DNA from 4 places in the Paenibacillus sp. FSL H8-0457 genome. Region 1 is predicted to be linked to each of the others. Evidence: riboswitches for the same ligand, from Rfam matches in the RefSeq annotation. Region 1 holds a riboswitch; each other region holds the start of a gene.
What was found. Region 1 has a riboswitch for thiamine pyrophosphate ahead of MHI43_RS03120 (ABC transporter substrate-binding protein). Riboswitches for the same ligand answer to the same signal wherever they lie in the genome.
Positions count from the first base shown of each region.

Region 2: linked by a shared signal. The riboswitch ahead of MHI43_RS21840 (YkoF family thiamine/hydroxymethylpyrimidine-binding protein) and the one ahead of MHI43_RS03120 (ABC transporter substrate-binding protein) in region 1 are both predicted to bind thiamine pyrophosphate.
Region 3: linked by a shared signal. The riboswitch ahead of tenA (thiaminase II) and the one ahead of MHI43_RS03120 (ABC transporter substrate-binding protein) in region 1 are both predicted to bind thiamine pyrophosphate.
Region 4: linked by a shared signal. The riboswitch ahead of MHI43_RS27335 (ECF transporter S component) and the one ahead of MHI43_RS03120 (ABC transporter substrate-binding protein) in region 1 are both predicted to bind thiamine pyrophosphate.

Region 1 covers NZ_CP150293.1:713,683-716,890, reverse strand. The annotation lists gene MHI43_RS03130 (GGDEF domain-containing protein) at 1-1,015, opposite strand, end outside; gene MHI43_RS03125 (VOC family protein) at 1,274-1,657, shown strand; TPP riboswitch at 1,830-1,939, shown strand; gene MHI43_RS03120 (ABC transporter substrate-binding protein) at 2,061-3,092, shown strand; gene MHI43_RS03115 (MTH1187 family thiamine-binding protein) at 3,180-3,208, shown strand, end outside.
Region 2 covers NZ_CP150293.1:4,918,379-4,921,586, reverse strand. The annotation lists gene MHI43_RS21855 (class I SAM-dependent methyltransferase) at 1-177, opposite strand, end outside; gene MHI43_RS21850 (nucleotidyltransferase domain-containing protein) at 320-1,018, shown strand; gene MHI43_RS21845 (hypothetical protein) at 1,135-1,230, shown strand; gene MHI43_RS21840 (YkoF family thiamine/hydroxymethylpyrimidine-binding protein) at 1,271-1,873, opposite strand; TPP riboswitch at 1,959-2,061, opposite strand; gene MHI43_RS21835 (nitroreductase family protein) at 2,244-2,846, opposite strand.
Region 3 covers NZ_CP150293.1:1,318,585-1,321,792, reverse strand. The annotation lists gene thiD (bifunctional hydroxymethylpyrimidine kinase/phosphomethylpyrimidine kinase) at 1-43, opposite strand, end outside; gene thiM (hydroxyethylthiazole kinase) at 40-882, opposite strand; gene tenA (thiaminase II) at 940-1,626, opposite strand; TPP riboswitch at 1,768-1,871, opposite strand; gene MHI43_RS05660 (VOC family protein) at 2,135-2,635, shown strand.
Region 4 covers NZ_CP150293.1:6,083,968-6,087,175, reverse strand. The annotation lists gene MHI43_RS27345 (oxidoreductase) at 1-169, shown strand, start outside; gene asd (archaetidylserine decarboxylase) at 233-1,036, opposite strand; TPP riboswitch at 1,202-1,314, shown strand; gene MHI43_RS27335 (ECF transporter S component) at 1,406-2,035, shown strand; gene MHI43_RS27330 (ABC transporter ATP-binding protein) at 2,028-3,208, shown strand, end outside.

The DNA.
Region 1 (3,208 bases):
CGCGATGCGCCAAGGTCTCGCTCTGCATCAAGCTTTGATGCAGCCGGTCAAACAAGCGGTCATTCTCGAACTGGATCAGGATCTGCCTGATCAGAATCAGGATGACGCAGAGGGATAAGCCGGTAAAAAGCCCGTTCCATCCTCCGAACCGCTGCACCATAAGGGCAAACATCCCGCCAAGCACGCTGTAAGGAAGCAGATATCTTACGATCAGATTTCCGAACGAACGGGGCTCCCTCTCATCCAACGATTGATTTCGGGCATCGGGAGCTGACCGCCCTCCTGCCAAACCAATGATGAATACCGATAACGTATACAGTGGGTACAGGTATGAACGAACTTCAACACCCTTATAATCGACGAGATACATATGCAGAACATCGGCGGCAATGTACATGCTCCCGCCAAGGCATATCAGGAAGACTGCCCGTTTCCTTAGCTGCCCTGTGTTAAAATACAACACCAGGGTGAAGAAAATAAGCACCGTTGCGCACAGCGGGTACAGCATGTCCACCCACAGCTTTCCCCACAAGGCTTCATTCGCCAAACCGTTAAGCTCGGGCTTGATGAAATATTCCCAGCCTACCGTCATGACCGTTATGCCAACGATCACGATATCCAGCATAAACCGAACTCCCCGAAACGAACCTTGAACGTGCCGGAACAAATAAATGAGGGAACCTGCAAACAGGATGATTTCGAATCCCCAGAATAATTGAGTCAATATTGTCCGGGAAGCGCTCTCTTTCCCCAGCCAAAAATAACAAGCATCGATGATTCGAGCCGAGGCATCCGCCATCAGCCCGGCACTTGCGATAAGCCAAAACCTTCGAAGATGCGGCTCGTAATGCCGACTGATCCGTAGTAAATAGACGGAAGCGGCAGCGGAAGCCATAATGACTAGAACACGCTGAAGCAATAAAGCATCAGGCATCCACAGAACGGTCATTATCTGAATGAATGCATATATGATGGCGAGTCGAATCCACAGATGATCTGCTGGAGTTGGACTCATAAGCATTCCTCCTCGGCCAAAAGGCAAGCTTTCTTCAACGCTTGTTTGTTAGGTCTTTTGAATTAATAGTTATAGTTCTCATGATACTTTTTACCCACCTAAAAGTAAAGATGAGGAAATGAAAGAAAGACCATCGATTCTACTCTATTAAACCATCGCGCCCCAAAAAATCGCCGTCCTCAAGACCCACTTGACGTATAGGGATTATGTGATAACATTTCAGTCATATCTCATATGAATCGGAAAGGGGGTTTAGCCTTGTCACAGAAACGATTGGATCATGTCGGCATTGTCGTCCGGGACCTTGAAGCCACGATTGCTTTTTACACAACCGTCGTCGGACTTGAACTGAAGGATCGCCTTACCCATACCAATGGCGTCATCCAGCTGGCATTCCTCGGATTTAACGGCAGCGACGAAACGGAAGTCGAGCTTATCCAGGGTTACAGCGACACGCTTCCTGCAGAAGGCACCGTCCATCATTTCGCAGTCAGCACCGATAACATCGAAGCGGAATATGCGCGCGTTCAGGGACTGGACGTACCTCATCTTGACGAGGAAATCGTAACGCTTCCGAACGGGTACCGCTATTTCTTCGTGCACGGTCCCGAAGGAGAATGGATTGAGTTCTTCCAGCGCTAACCGCTGGCGAACAGGATCCTTTAATTGCTTCATCCCGTGAATGGTTAACGGGGTTCATTCTTCCAACTGCACAAGCCATGTCCAATACGAAGACCTGCCTCGTTCGCATCCCTTCCGAACTAGACAGGTCTTTGCGTTAGGACTATAATAACGGATGTAACGTCCGAAACTTCATAAATCCCGGGGGAGCTGGAATTTGGCCGGCTGAGAGTGTATCCGATGATACTGACCCTTACACCTGATCTGGGTAATGCCAGCGTAGGAAGTCCATGTTTGCGGCAGCTATGATTTGCCGTGGTATACACTTACGCCGTCATGCGTCCTGATATCATTCAGGGCGCTTTTTTTGTGGAGTTAACGAGGTCATAGAAAGAGAAAGAGAATTCAAAGGAGAGAAGACACGATGAAGAAGGGAAAATGGATGGCACTGCTTCTCGCTTGCGCCCTGCTGATGGTTGCGGCGGGATGCGGTACAGGCGGACAGAACGAAAATACAGGTACCGAAGGCGCAGACGGCCAGGCAGCCGAAAAGCTCCGCGACGTACAGCTGATGCTCGATTGGTCGGCCAACACAAACCACACCGGACTGTATGCAGCCAAGGAGCTCGGGTATTATGAGGAAGAAGGGCTTAACGTCCAGATCGTCCAGCCGGGGGCGGGCGGAACGGATACGCTGGTCGCATCCGGCAAGGTGCCGTTTGGCATCAGCTACCAGGAAGGCGTCACGCTTGCCAGAACCCAAGGCCTGCCGCTTGTCTCCATTGCGGCGATTATTCAGCATAATACATCCGGCTTTGCCGCCCCCAAGGACAAGGGGATCGTCAAGGCTGGCGATTTTGAAGGGAAATCCTACGGCGGCTGGGGCTCGCCTGTTGAGGAAGCCGTCATGAAATCCATCATGGAGATCGACGGTGCCGATGTCAGCAAAGTAAATATGGTTAACATGGGCGATGCCGATTATTTTACGGCCGTCAAACGCGATATTGATTTTGCCTGGATCTTCTATGCCTGGACCGGTATCGAAGCCGAGCTCCGGAACGAGCCACTTGACATGATCTATGTGAAGGACTACTCCGAGCAGCTTGACTATTACACGCCGGTGATCGTAACGAACGAGAAGCTGATCCAGGAGGACCCGGAGCTTGTCAAAGCATTCATGCGGGCGACCTCAAAAGGATACGACTATGCGATTCAACATCCTGAGGATGCGGCTGCCCTGCTGACGAAGGCCGTTCCCGAACTGGATGCCGAGCTGGTTCTTGCCAGCCAGAAATGGCTGAGTCCCCGCTATCAGGATGATGCTGCCCGCTGGGGCGAGCAGAAAGCCGAAGTATGGTCGGGGTATGCAGACTGGATGTTTGAACGCAAGCTGCTCGAGAAGGAGCTTGATGCGGACAGCGCCTTCACCAATGAATTTTTACCGGAGAAACCATAGGATGCATTTAATTAGGAAGAGAGACGCCTGTCCGGCAGGCTGGCTCTCTTCCATTACAATATAGCTTGCATGAAAGGATGAGTTTAGATGGCAAACACCCTCTTGAGCATACAAGT
Region 2 (3,208 bases), 2.9 Mb from region 1:
CACTTGATAACCCATCTCCGAAAGATGGCAGGCGGTTCTGCCGGTTCCGCACCCTACCTCCAAAATGCGGCTGCCCGGTTGAATGGGATAATTCTTCAGCATTCTGAGGGTCGCCTCGAATCCTCCCGGGTGGGCACTGCCCATGCCTAATCTGGAGAGCATGTGAATGTAATTCATCTCATCTATCCCTTCTTCCTTATCGTCAATGCGGGTAATCGTTTATTTACCATATGATTCAGGTACGTTTGGGGTTTTTGTTGAATTTAATATTTTGAGCCCTTTTTTGTGGCGGATGAGAGAATTACTGGAGGAAACGGCCATGAGACTGGAACCGATGGAGGCAGCGATACGCGTCATGCAACGAAATTATCCCCACTGCTTGCTTGCCGTACTTGGCGGCAGCGCGAGCAGTGGTGAATATAATGAACAATCCGATCTGGACATCATCATCATTGAACGGGACGGATATGACTTCAGCAGGAAGACGATCGAGGCGCATGGCTGGATCGCGGAAATATTCATATTGTCCTTATCCTCCTATCGCGAATATTTCGACGAGGGAGTGCTGGCGGCGAATCCGTCTTTGCAGCGGATGGTCGCCGAAGGTACGGTGCTGCGTTCGTTGCCTGAGGGAGAAGAGGTGCGGGCGGATGCCCGGAATGATTTGAATTACGGCCCCATGCCCTTGTCGTCGAGCGATATTGCCGAATACCGCTACATCCTGACCGAGTTTTTGCTGGACTTGACAAGTCCCCGCAGGGAAGGCGAAAAATGGTTTACTGTACACAAAATAGCGTCGACTCTATGCGAATTCGTGCTGAGGGCAAACCGGGAGTGGACAGGTGAAGGAAAGATGCTGTTCCGTTTGTTCAACCGCTATAGCCCAGCCTTGGGGGATCGACTGGAGGCAGCGCTTCTGGCGATTTATCGGGAGGACGATCCTGCGGACCTTATTACATTGACGGAGGAAGCGCTCAGCCCGTACGGAGGCAGGCTGCTGGTCGGTTATGAGGAATAAATAAGCCCTGCATAAAAAAAGAGGGGGGACATTAGCCGTGACGCTCGCCCGCCATAAGCAATAAGATAATAACGTGATTAACTCACGTCATTCTTTTAAATCCAGGAGGGATCTTCATGAGCGGAGCATACGGCGGCGCATGGGGCAATTCAGTAGGAACTATATTGGTTCTCTTTATCCTGCTCGTAATCATCTTGAGTGCTTGGGTTTAAACACCGTCAATATTATTGCCTTTATCTGTTGGAAAGGACCTTAAGCTTTGGCTTTGGGGGATGGGCTGTGGGCCGAAACCACCGCGGTCATGACCAGATGGCTGCTGTCGGATTGAATCGCATGTTGGAACGCGTCTTCGAGTGATCCGAACACCCGGGACAACGCCCCGTCCAATCGGCTGGCGTAATGAACGCTTCCACCGAATGTGCCCGCTGCCTTCGCACGATCCACTTCTGCGTAAATGACATCCATGTAATTGGCGCTACCCATCGGGTAAAGCGCGAATTGGCAGGCCGTTTCGATATCGGCGTGTTCCCCGATATCGTGGTTTAAGCGGGTCGAATCCTCATTCATATACGCATCGGCATCCGTATCGCCTGGGCAGCCGATAGAATAAGTACCGTTAAACACAGTGTGCACGCCGCTAGCCGCGGCATGAGCGAATACTGCTCTCGTCACATCAAACACATGCTCCGCACGTCCGCGAATACAAGTGCTTACATCATCCGTTTGGATCCAGACCTTTTCCGAATCCACGGAACGAAGCGCTTCCGTGATCACTTCCACGAACCGATCCGTCATGGGAAATACCGAGAACCGGCAACCCACGATCCGGCTGGTTCCGCATACAAGCTCATTCATAAATTTTTTTCCTCCCCATCGTATAAGTCCACGCAAAAAAACCGCACCCCATGAAGAAGTGCAGTTATGCCTACGCAAAGAAATAAACATAAATGCTACACTTCCCCACGCTAGTATGATCTAGATCGGGTGATAAGGGTTAACGGCGGTCCGCCGTCTCTCAGCACATGGCACCCCTAGTACAGCCAAACATCAAATATGCAGTTGGTATCAAGCCGGCTCCAAGAACTTCTGAAGATCAGAAGGCGAAAGGCCTGCTTCCTGTGTTATTGTATCGCTTTGCCGGCAGGTTTTCAATGGCAGGGCACCATAAAAAAGCCGCCTATTCCAATCCTCAGGGCTTGGGTAGGCGGCTTAGGCCAGCTATGGCTTACTTGTATACCTTCACGCGATCTTCAAGCGGCGCAAATTCTTTTTCGCCCGGATCTGCAACCGGTTTGCCGAAAGGCATTTGAGCGATCAGCTTCCAGTTTTCCGGAATGTTCCATTCGGACTTCACTTTCTCGTCGATCAACGGGTTGTAATGCTGGAGGGATGCGCCCAGGCCTTCTGCCTCGAGGGACGTCCATACCACGAATTGCAGCATGCCGCTGGATTGGTTCGACCAAACCGGGAAATTGTCGGCATACAGCGCGAACTTTTGCTGCAGGTCGGCAACTACGTTATTGTCCTCGAAGAAGAGAACAGTGCCGTATCCAGCGCGGAATGCGCCCATTTTTTCAGCTGTGGATTTGAAAGCCTCTTCGTCTCCGACAACCTCTTTCAGGATGCCTTCGGTCAGGTTCCACAGTTTGTCATGCTGTTCGCCAAGCAGTACAACGACGCGTGCGCTTTGGGAGTTGAAAGAAGACGGAGTATATTTAACGGCTTCGTTAACAATCTCCTGGATGCGTTCGTCGGAAATGACCGGGTCTTTGCTGATGGCATAATGGGAACGGCGATGCTTAAGTGCTGCTGAAAAATCTTTAGACATTGAAAAAAACCTCCTGATGTAATCATGTTTGCATAAGCCTGATAACAAAGATGTCCTTTAATTCAAGCAAATATGCATGTTGAGTTGAATTGCTGTCGTTGAATTATCATTCCACATTAACTTACGTTTAGTTAGAAATAATAATTATGTTAGCATATTAATATAACTTAGAGGGATTGTCAACGCTTCGAAGGAAAGTTAATTTATATTTTTTATACCCGGTTACTGAGAATTAAATCAGCTTCTACATACGTATGTATTTCGGGAACCGCGAATCCAAGCGGCTCAGCCTCGGGGATATAAAGTTTATCTCTGCGAAACTCCATATTATGAACAAATCATGAACAAATGATACTTGGATG
Region 3 (3,208 bases), 600 kb from region 1:
ACCCGGCAATCGTCAGGGCACGGGGTATGCTAGCCTCGCTCATCGCGTGCCTCCAGCCGCCGCCGCTCCCGCTTCCAACACAGCGGCATACCCTTCCAGCGATCCTGGATGAAGCTTCGCCAGCTCGTCCAGGAAGGTTATCTGGAAGCTTCCCGGTCCCAGATCTGCCGTTCGCTCCGCAGCTTTCGCCGCCGCGGCCCCATAGAAGGCCAGACCCGCCGTACCTGCAAGCAGCAGGTTCGCTTCCACCGCGGCAAAGGCTCCCAGCACCGAGGTCAGCAGGCAGCCTGCGCCAGTCACCTTCGTAAGCAGCGCATCCCCTCCGGTAATGATGCGCACTTCCGTTCCATCGGTAATCACGTCCTCTTCACCGGTAATGGCCACGATCGTGCCTAACTCGCGCGCAGCCCGCACGGCCAGCTCGGCATGATTGCCGCCTGCGCTATTGCCTGCGTCTACGCCCTTGATCTCGCGGACCTCCCCGATAAGGTAAGCGACTTCAGCCGCATTTCCGCGCACGAGCGAAACCTTCACCTCGCTTAGGATCCGCAGCGCCGACTCCGTCCGCAAACGGGTCGCTCCCGCGCCGACCGGGTCCAGCAGCACCGGCACGCCATGGGCATTCGCCGATTGTCCCGCGATCATCATCGCATCCACCAGCTCGCGGTTCAGCGTGCCGATGTTCAATACGAGCGCGCCCGCGATGGCGGCCATATCCGCCACTTCCTCCGGCGCGTAAGCCATCACCGGCGACGCGCCCAGCGCGTACAAGCCGTTAGCCGTAAAATTCGTAACCACCACGTTCGTCATATTGTGAACGAGGGGGCTCGTCTGCTGTACCTTCGTTAAAAGCGCCGAAACCTCTTTTTCCCATGAACGCATTTTATATCAGCCTCTCTTCGCTATAATGGAATTCCATGTGCTTGTGAACATCGCTCTTTACAGCACGGCAGCCTCCAGCTGCACCGGCCACTCCTCCTGCTTATAAGCCATGTCCCAGAACAGATACTCCAGCTGGCTGCTCAGCATAAAATGCTCCCTCATCCGTTCCCGCTCGGCTGCCGTCGTACCCTCCGCCCATGCATCGACACGGTCGCAGAACTTGGCTGTTGCGTCTTCCCCCCGGTTTCCGTAAAAAGAAATCCAGTCGTAAAACGGATGGGAGGCATCCGGCTTCACCTCATTCAACAGCTTGCGGCCAATCTCCAGGTACGTCCATGGGCACGGCAGCAGCACGGCCATAATCTCGCCCAAACTACCCTCATGCGCCACCGTCAGCATATGACGGATGTAATGATGCGCGGACGGAGCCAGCGGATATCCCTGCAGCTCTTCATAGGTCACCCCGGCGGCTGCGCAAAAATTCTGATGCGGGTGCACCTCGCTGTGCAGGATGAATGAAATCTGTTCGTTAAAGGCCGCGATCTCTTCCCGGCTGGTCGATTTGGATATGGCTATTCCGTAAATCCGCATGTAGGCATTCAAATACTCAAAATCCTGCTTCACATAGTGAATCAGCTGCTCCCGCTCCAGATTCCCCTCGGCAATGCCTTTTACGAAGGGATGATCGAAGATTGCTTGAAAAATGCCTCCCGCCTGCTGACGGAGCGCTTGCGTGAAACTCATGTTTGTCCCCACCTCCAACATATTGAAGAGCAGGAAGTCCGTAAGACACGACTTTTCAGACAACGCTAAAAAGCCGCCCCGAAAACTGGAGCGGCTTCGTCAACAAGCCCGGGTGCGCCAAAAAAACGCACCGAGACCTCATATTCGAAGGCTCCACTTTCCTACGCTAGTACGAACTAGATCAGGTTCAAAGGGTCCAAGATACGCTCTTGTCTCAGCCGCCAACGGCTCCCCTAGTGGACTTCCTATTCTTTTGTCTAATACTGTACATAGGTTTGGGGGTGGTGTCAAACGTTAACAGTTTGTGGACGGAACCTCAAGCTCGAACCTTCCTCCGACCGCGTGATTGTGACGATGTACGGTGGCGGCTGTCTTTTCGCAAGATAAAAACGCAGGCTACCCCAAACTCATACCGGAAACACTGACGCTCGGCTGTCATATATGCCCCCGCATAATGAGTGCATAAGCGCAATTCAAATAAATGAAGTTTAAAGGAGCGAGCGTATTTATGACGAACCAACCGAAAGCGGTTAAACCCATTCCGGATGGCTACACCTCCGTGACGCCGTGGATCATCTCAAGAAACTCCGCAGCGCTGATCGATTTCCTCAAACAAGCATTCCGAGCCGAAGAGCTTGCCCGCGTCTATGTTGGCGATGGTGTCATCGGCCATGCCGAGGTCCGAATCGGAGATGCCGTCGTCATGATGTTTGATGCAAAGCCGGAATGGCCGGATAGCCCGGCATACCTCCGTTTGTATGTTGAGGATTGCGATGACGTGTATCGGCAAGCGCTGGCCGCAGGAGCGGTCTCGGTGACGGAGCCAACGACCTTGTTCTTCGGCGATCGGGTGGGACGGGTACGGGACCCGTTCGGCAACTTATGGTGGGTACAGACACGAATGGAGGACCTCACTCCGGTGGAAATGGAACAGCGTGCCCAAGACCCGGAATACATCCAAGCGATGACCTATGTTGCAGGGGCGGAGATCGTGGTGAAGATGTCGTAAAAAGTTACCGTGAAGCGAGCGTTATCACAGGGAGGACATGGGTGGATTCGGTGTCCCAAGGGTATGCATGGATGGCTGCCGACCAAAACAACTTAGAACAGCATAACTTAAAGCAGCTATGGATTAGAGGTAGAAACCTGGGGGACACAAAGTAGTATATAGTAGGTGCTATTACTGGTCTTGGTGCTACTACTGGTCTTGTGCGACTACTGGTCTTGGGGCGACCGCTCGAGGACAAACGGACTGAGGATACGTTATTTAGCTGAATAGGCGTAATTTTTGATGGCTAACGGACACCAGATACGTAATTTGTAGAGTATGATGGCAAATAGGCTCCTTATTGAGGTAATAGGGGATCGGTATCCTGTGTCCGTCCGTTAGATCCAAGAATCGAGGGTTAATTAGGGAAATAAGGGATCTGGTGTCCGTTAACGAGTACCTTGGTGACTGGCTGGTCGGTGCTATTACTGGTCTTGTGCGACTACGGTATTGATGCTACTACTGGTCTTGGTGCTATTACTGGTCTTGTGCACTACACTACTGGTCTTGTGCGACTACTGGTCTTGGGGCGAC
Region 4 (3,208 bases), 1.8 Mb from region 1:
CGGGGATCCGCAGGAGGTAGCCCGTCTTGTGGCAAGCATATCGTCCATGACCAAACCGAGGTTCCGCTATACGCTGCCCCGAGGCACGCGGCTGACCGCGCGGATCAAGGGACTGCTGCCAGATCGGCTGTTTCAGCGGATCATTTACCGGCTGCTGAGCAGGCGGTAATCCTTCATCCGTCGAATGTTTCATGGACTTAGCTTAAAGCGCATGCTTGGAAGCTGAAAGGAATTACCCTTTTCGGGCTGTGGAAGGGTGCAGCAAACCGAGCAGTTCTCCCATCTTCACCTTGGAGCCCGGTTCCAAGTCACCGCGGGGTGTAAACGTGCCGTTCTCCGTCAAGAGCACGACGGTAGAGCCGAATTCAAAGTACGCAAGTTCGTCGCCAATGTCGTATTTCTTCACGCTCTCGTCGGCATAACGGATGCTGCTTACGTTCATGGCTCCGACCTTCACGACCGCAACTTCGCCGAATTCATGGGCAATATAGGTAATGAGGCGCTCGTTGCGGCTGAGCACGTTCCGGATATGGGTCATCGCAAAATCGTTCACGGGGTATACCCGGCCCTTCAAATGCTCGCTTTCCGCTTGAATGCCGGTTACCGGGGAATGTATGCGATGATAGTCGGTGGGGCTTAAATACAATACGAATGCATAACCGTTGATATAATTCTCCATTCTCGGTGACTTGGCGAGCAGCTCGCTCAGGGTATAATCCTGTCCCTTGACGCTGAGGATGGTGCCGGCGTTGACGGCGCACATCGCCGAAATCGTGGCATCGACGGGGCTTACCATGGCATCGGCGGTGTCGTCTATGGCGCGGAGGCCTATTTTTAACCGGCGGGAAAAGAATTCGTTCAGCGAACGGTATTCGTGGATCTCCTTCTCCGCTTCATGCGCCGGGATTTGGTAGATTCGTATAAATGCAGGTATTAGATGACGGCTCAGCCGGCTGTGGGAACAATGCCCCATGATGCGGGACAGCCACTTGCGGGAGGACAGCTCGGTCATCAGACGCAGCAATTGTTTAGCCATGTCATTCTCCTTTGTGCATAGGTGTCGGCAATAAAACGTTGGTGGAAAAGCCAATCACTCTGATATTGACATAGAATGAGCCGGAAATCAATAAATAGCCATTTTTGAAAAAAGGTTCTTGCTAATTGGGGAACGAATGTGTATTTTAAGATTAACATGAAACCGAATAGGGAATACGGGGGCTTGAGTGAATCAGGCTGAGATTGCAGCTGCTATCCGCTGTTGACCGTTAATCTGAACTGGGTAATGCCAGCGTAGAGAATATCCGACCCTGCCTACATAGGGCCTATTTTTCCGTCTGCGCGTTTTTCCAGACGGTTTTTTGTTGTGTTTATACAAAAAAAGCGGTGGAGAGGGGAATGTGTTGTTATGGGAACGTCTGTGCAAGAGAAATTGGGGGTACAGCCTAGAAAAGGGCTGCGATTAAGCGATATTTTGGTGACGGTGCTGGTATCGCTGGTGCTTGGCGTCATTTATCACTTCTGGGGATCGGTTTACAATCTGCTGAAACCGCTGTTCTTCGAAGCGGATGAACTGTTATACGGCATGTGGTTCGCAGCGGCCACGCTCGCTTACCTGCTGATCCGCAAGCCGGGAGTGGCCATCATCGCGGAGGTGGCGGCGGCCCACGTGGAAGTGCTGTTCGGGAGCGGCTGGGGACTGACGCTGCTGCTGTACGGTCTCATTCAAGGGCTGGGCGCGGAATTGGTATTCGCGGCGTTCCGTTACCGGAGCACCTCGGCGTGGACGGTGGCGATTGCCGGGGCCGGCGCGGCGGTCGGCTCGATGGTGATGGACTTCTATTACAGTTATACCGATGATCTTCAGACCTGGATGTTCCTTGCCAAGTATGGCATGCGGATTCTCAGCGGCGCCGTCATTGCCGGCTTGCTCATGCTGCTGCTGGCCAAAGCGTTGGACCGTACGGGCGTCACATCCCTGCTGCGCCCTGCGTCCAAGAAGGATTATGAAGCACTGGATGATCCGCGCCATGTCTAAAACCGCCGCCCGCTTGGTTTCGTCTTCAACCGCCGAGGCGGTTACGGAGCAGGCCGTGCATGTGGAGGGATTGCGCCTGAAGTATCCGGGCGAGGAGCGTTTGATGTTTAAGGACTTGTCCTTCTCGGCTGCCCGCGGGGAAAAGGTGCTGCTGCTCGGTCCGAGCGGCTGCGGCAAATCTACGCTGCTTCAGGTGCTTAGCGGGATGATTCCCCGCGCCACGGAGGTGCCGATGAAATGCGAAGCCCAGCTGGTGCCTCGCTCTTGGGGATATGTATTCCAAGATCCGGATACCCAGTTCTGCATGCCGTACGTGGATGAAGAGCTGGCCTTCGTGCTGGAGAACCTCAGCGTTCCCCGCGACGAGATGAAGGAGCGAATGCAAGCCGTCCTGCATGAGGTTGGGCTTGACCTTCAGGAGCTGCATATGCCGATCGGTCATCTGTCGCAGGGGATGAAGCAGAGGCTTGCGCTGGCTTCGGCCCTTCTGCTGGAGCCGGAGGTGCTGTTCCTCGATGAGCCGTCCGCCCTGCTCGACCCGGAAGGCAGGGAGCAAATCTGGTCAGCGGTGAAGGCCGTATCGGAAGGGCGTACGCTGATTATCGTGGAGCACCGGATTGAAGAAATGGCCCAATACGTGGACCGCGTGGTGCTGTTCACCCCGGATGGCGCCATTCTGGGCGATGGTCCGCCGGCAGCGATATTCGCCGAGTATGCGCGCGAGCTTCAGGCGTATGGCATCTGGTATCCCGGCGTATGGGAGGATTATGCGGAGTCTCGGGTAGGACGGGAGCTGTTTGCTCCGGTAGACGCGCCAGGCGATGAGCTGGGAAGTCTCATACCTGAGGCAGACTCAACGTATGCCCACCTTGGGGAGCCTGTCATTCGGTTAGATGATTTCCGGGGACTGCGATGGGAGAAACCGGTCGTCTCTCTTCCTTCGGCTGAGGTATACCCCGGAGATTTCATTGCGGTGATCGGGCCGAACGGCGCAGGCAAAAGCTCGCTGCTGCTCAGTTTGATGGGGCTCCTGCGCGCCGAAGGGACCTATGTGCTCTGCGGGGAGGAGGTCATCCAGGGCAAGCGCAGGAAAGTGCGGAAGAAGAGAGAGCGGCAGCTGCGCCAAATCGGATTCGTGTTTCAGAATCCGGAGCTTCAGTTTCTGACGGAACG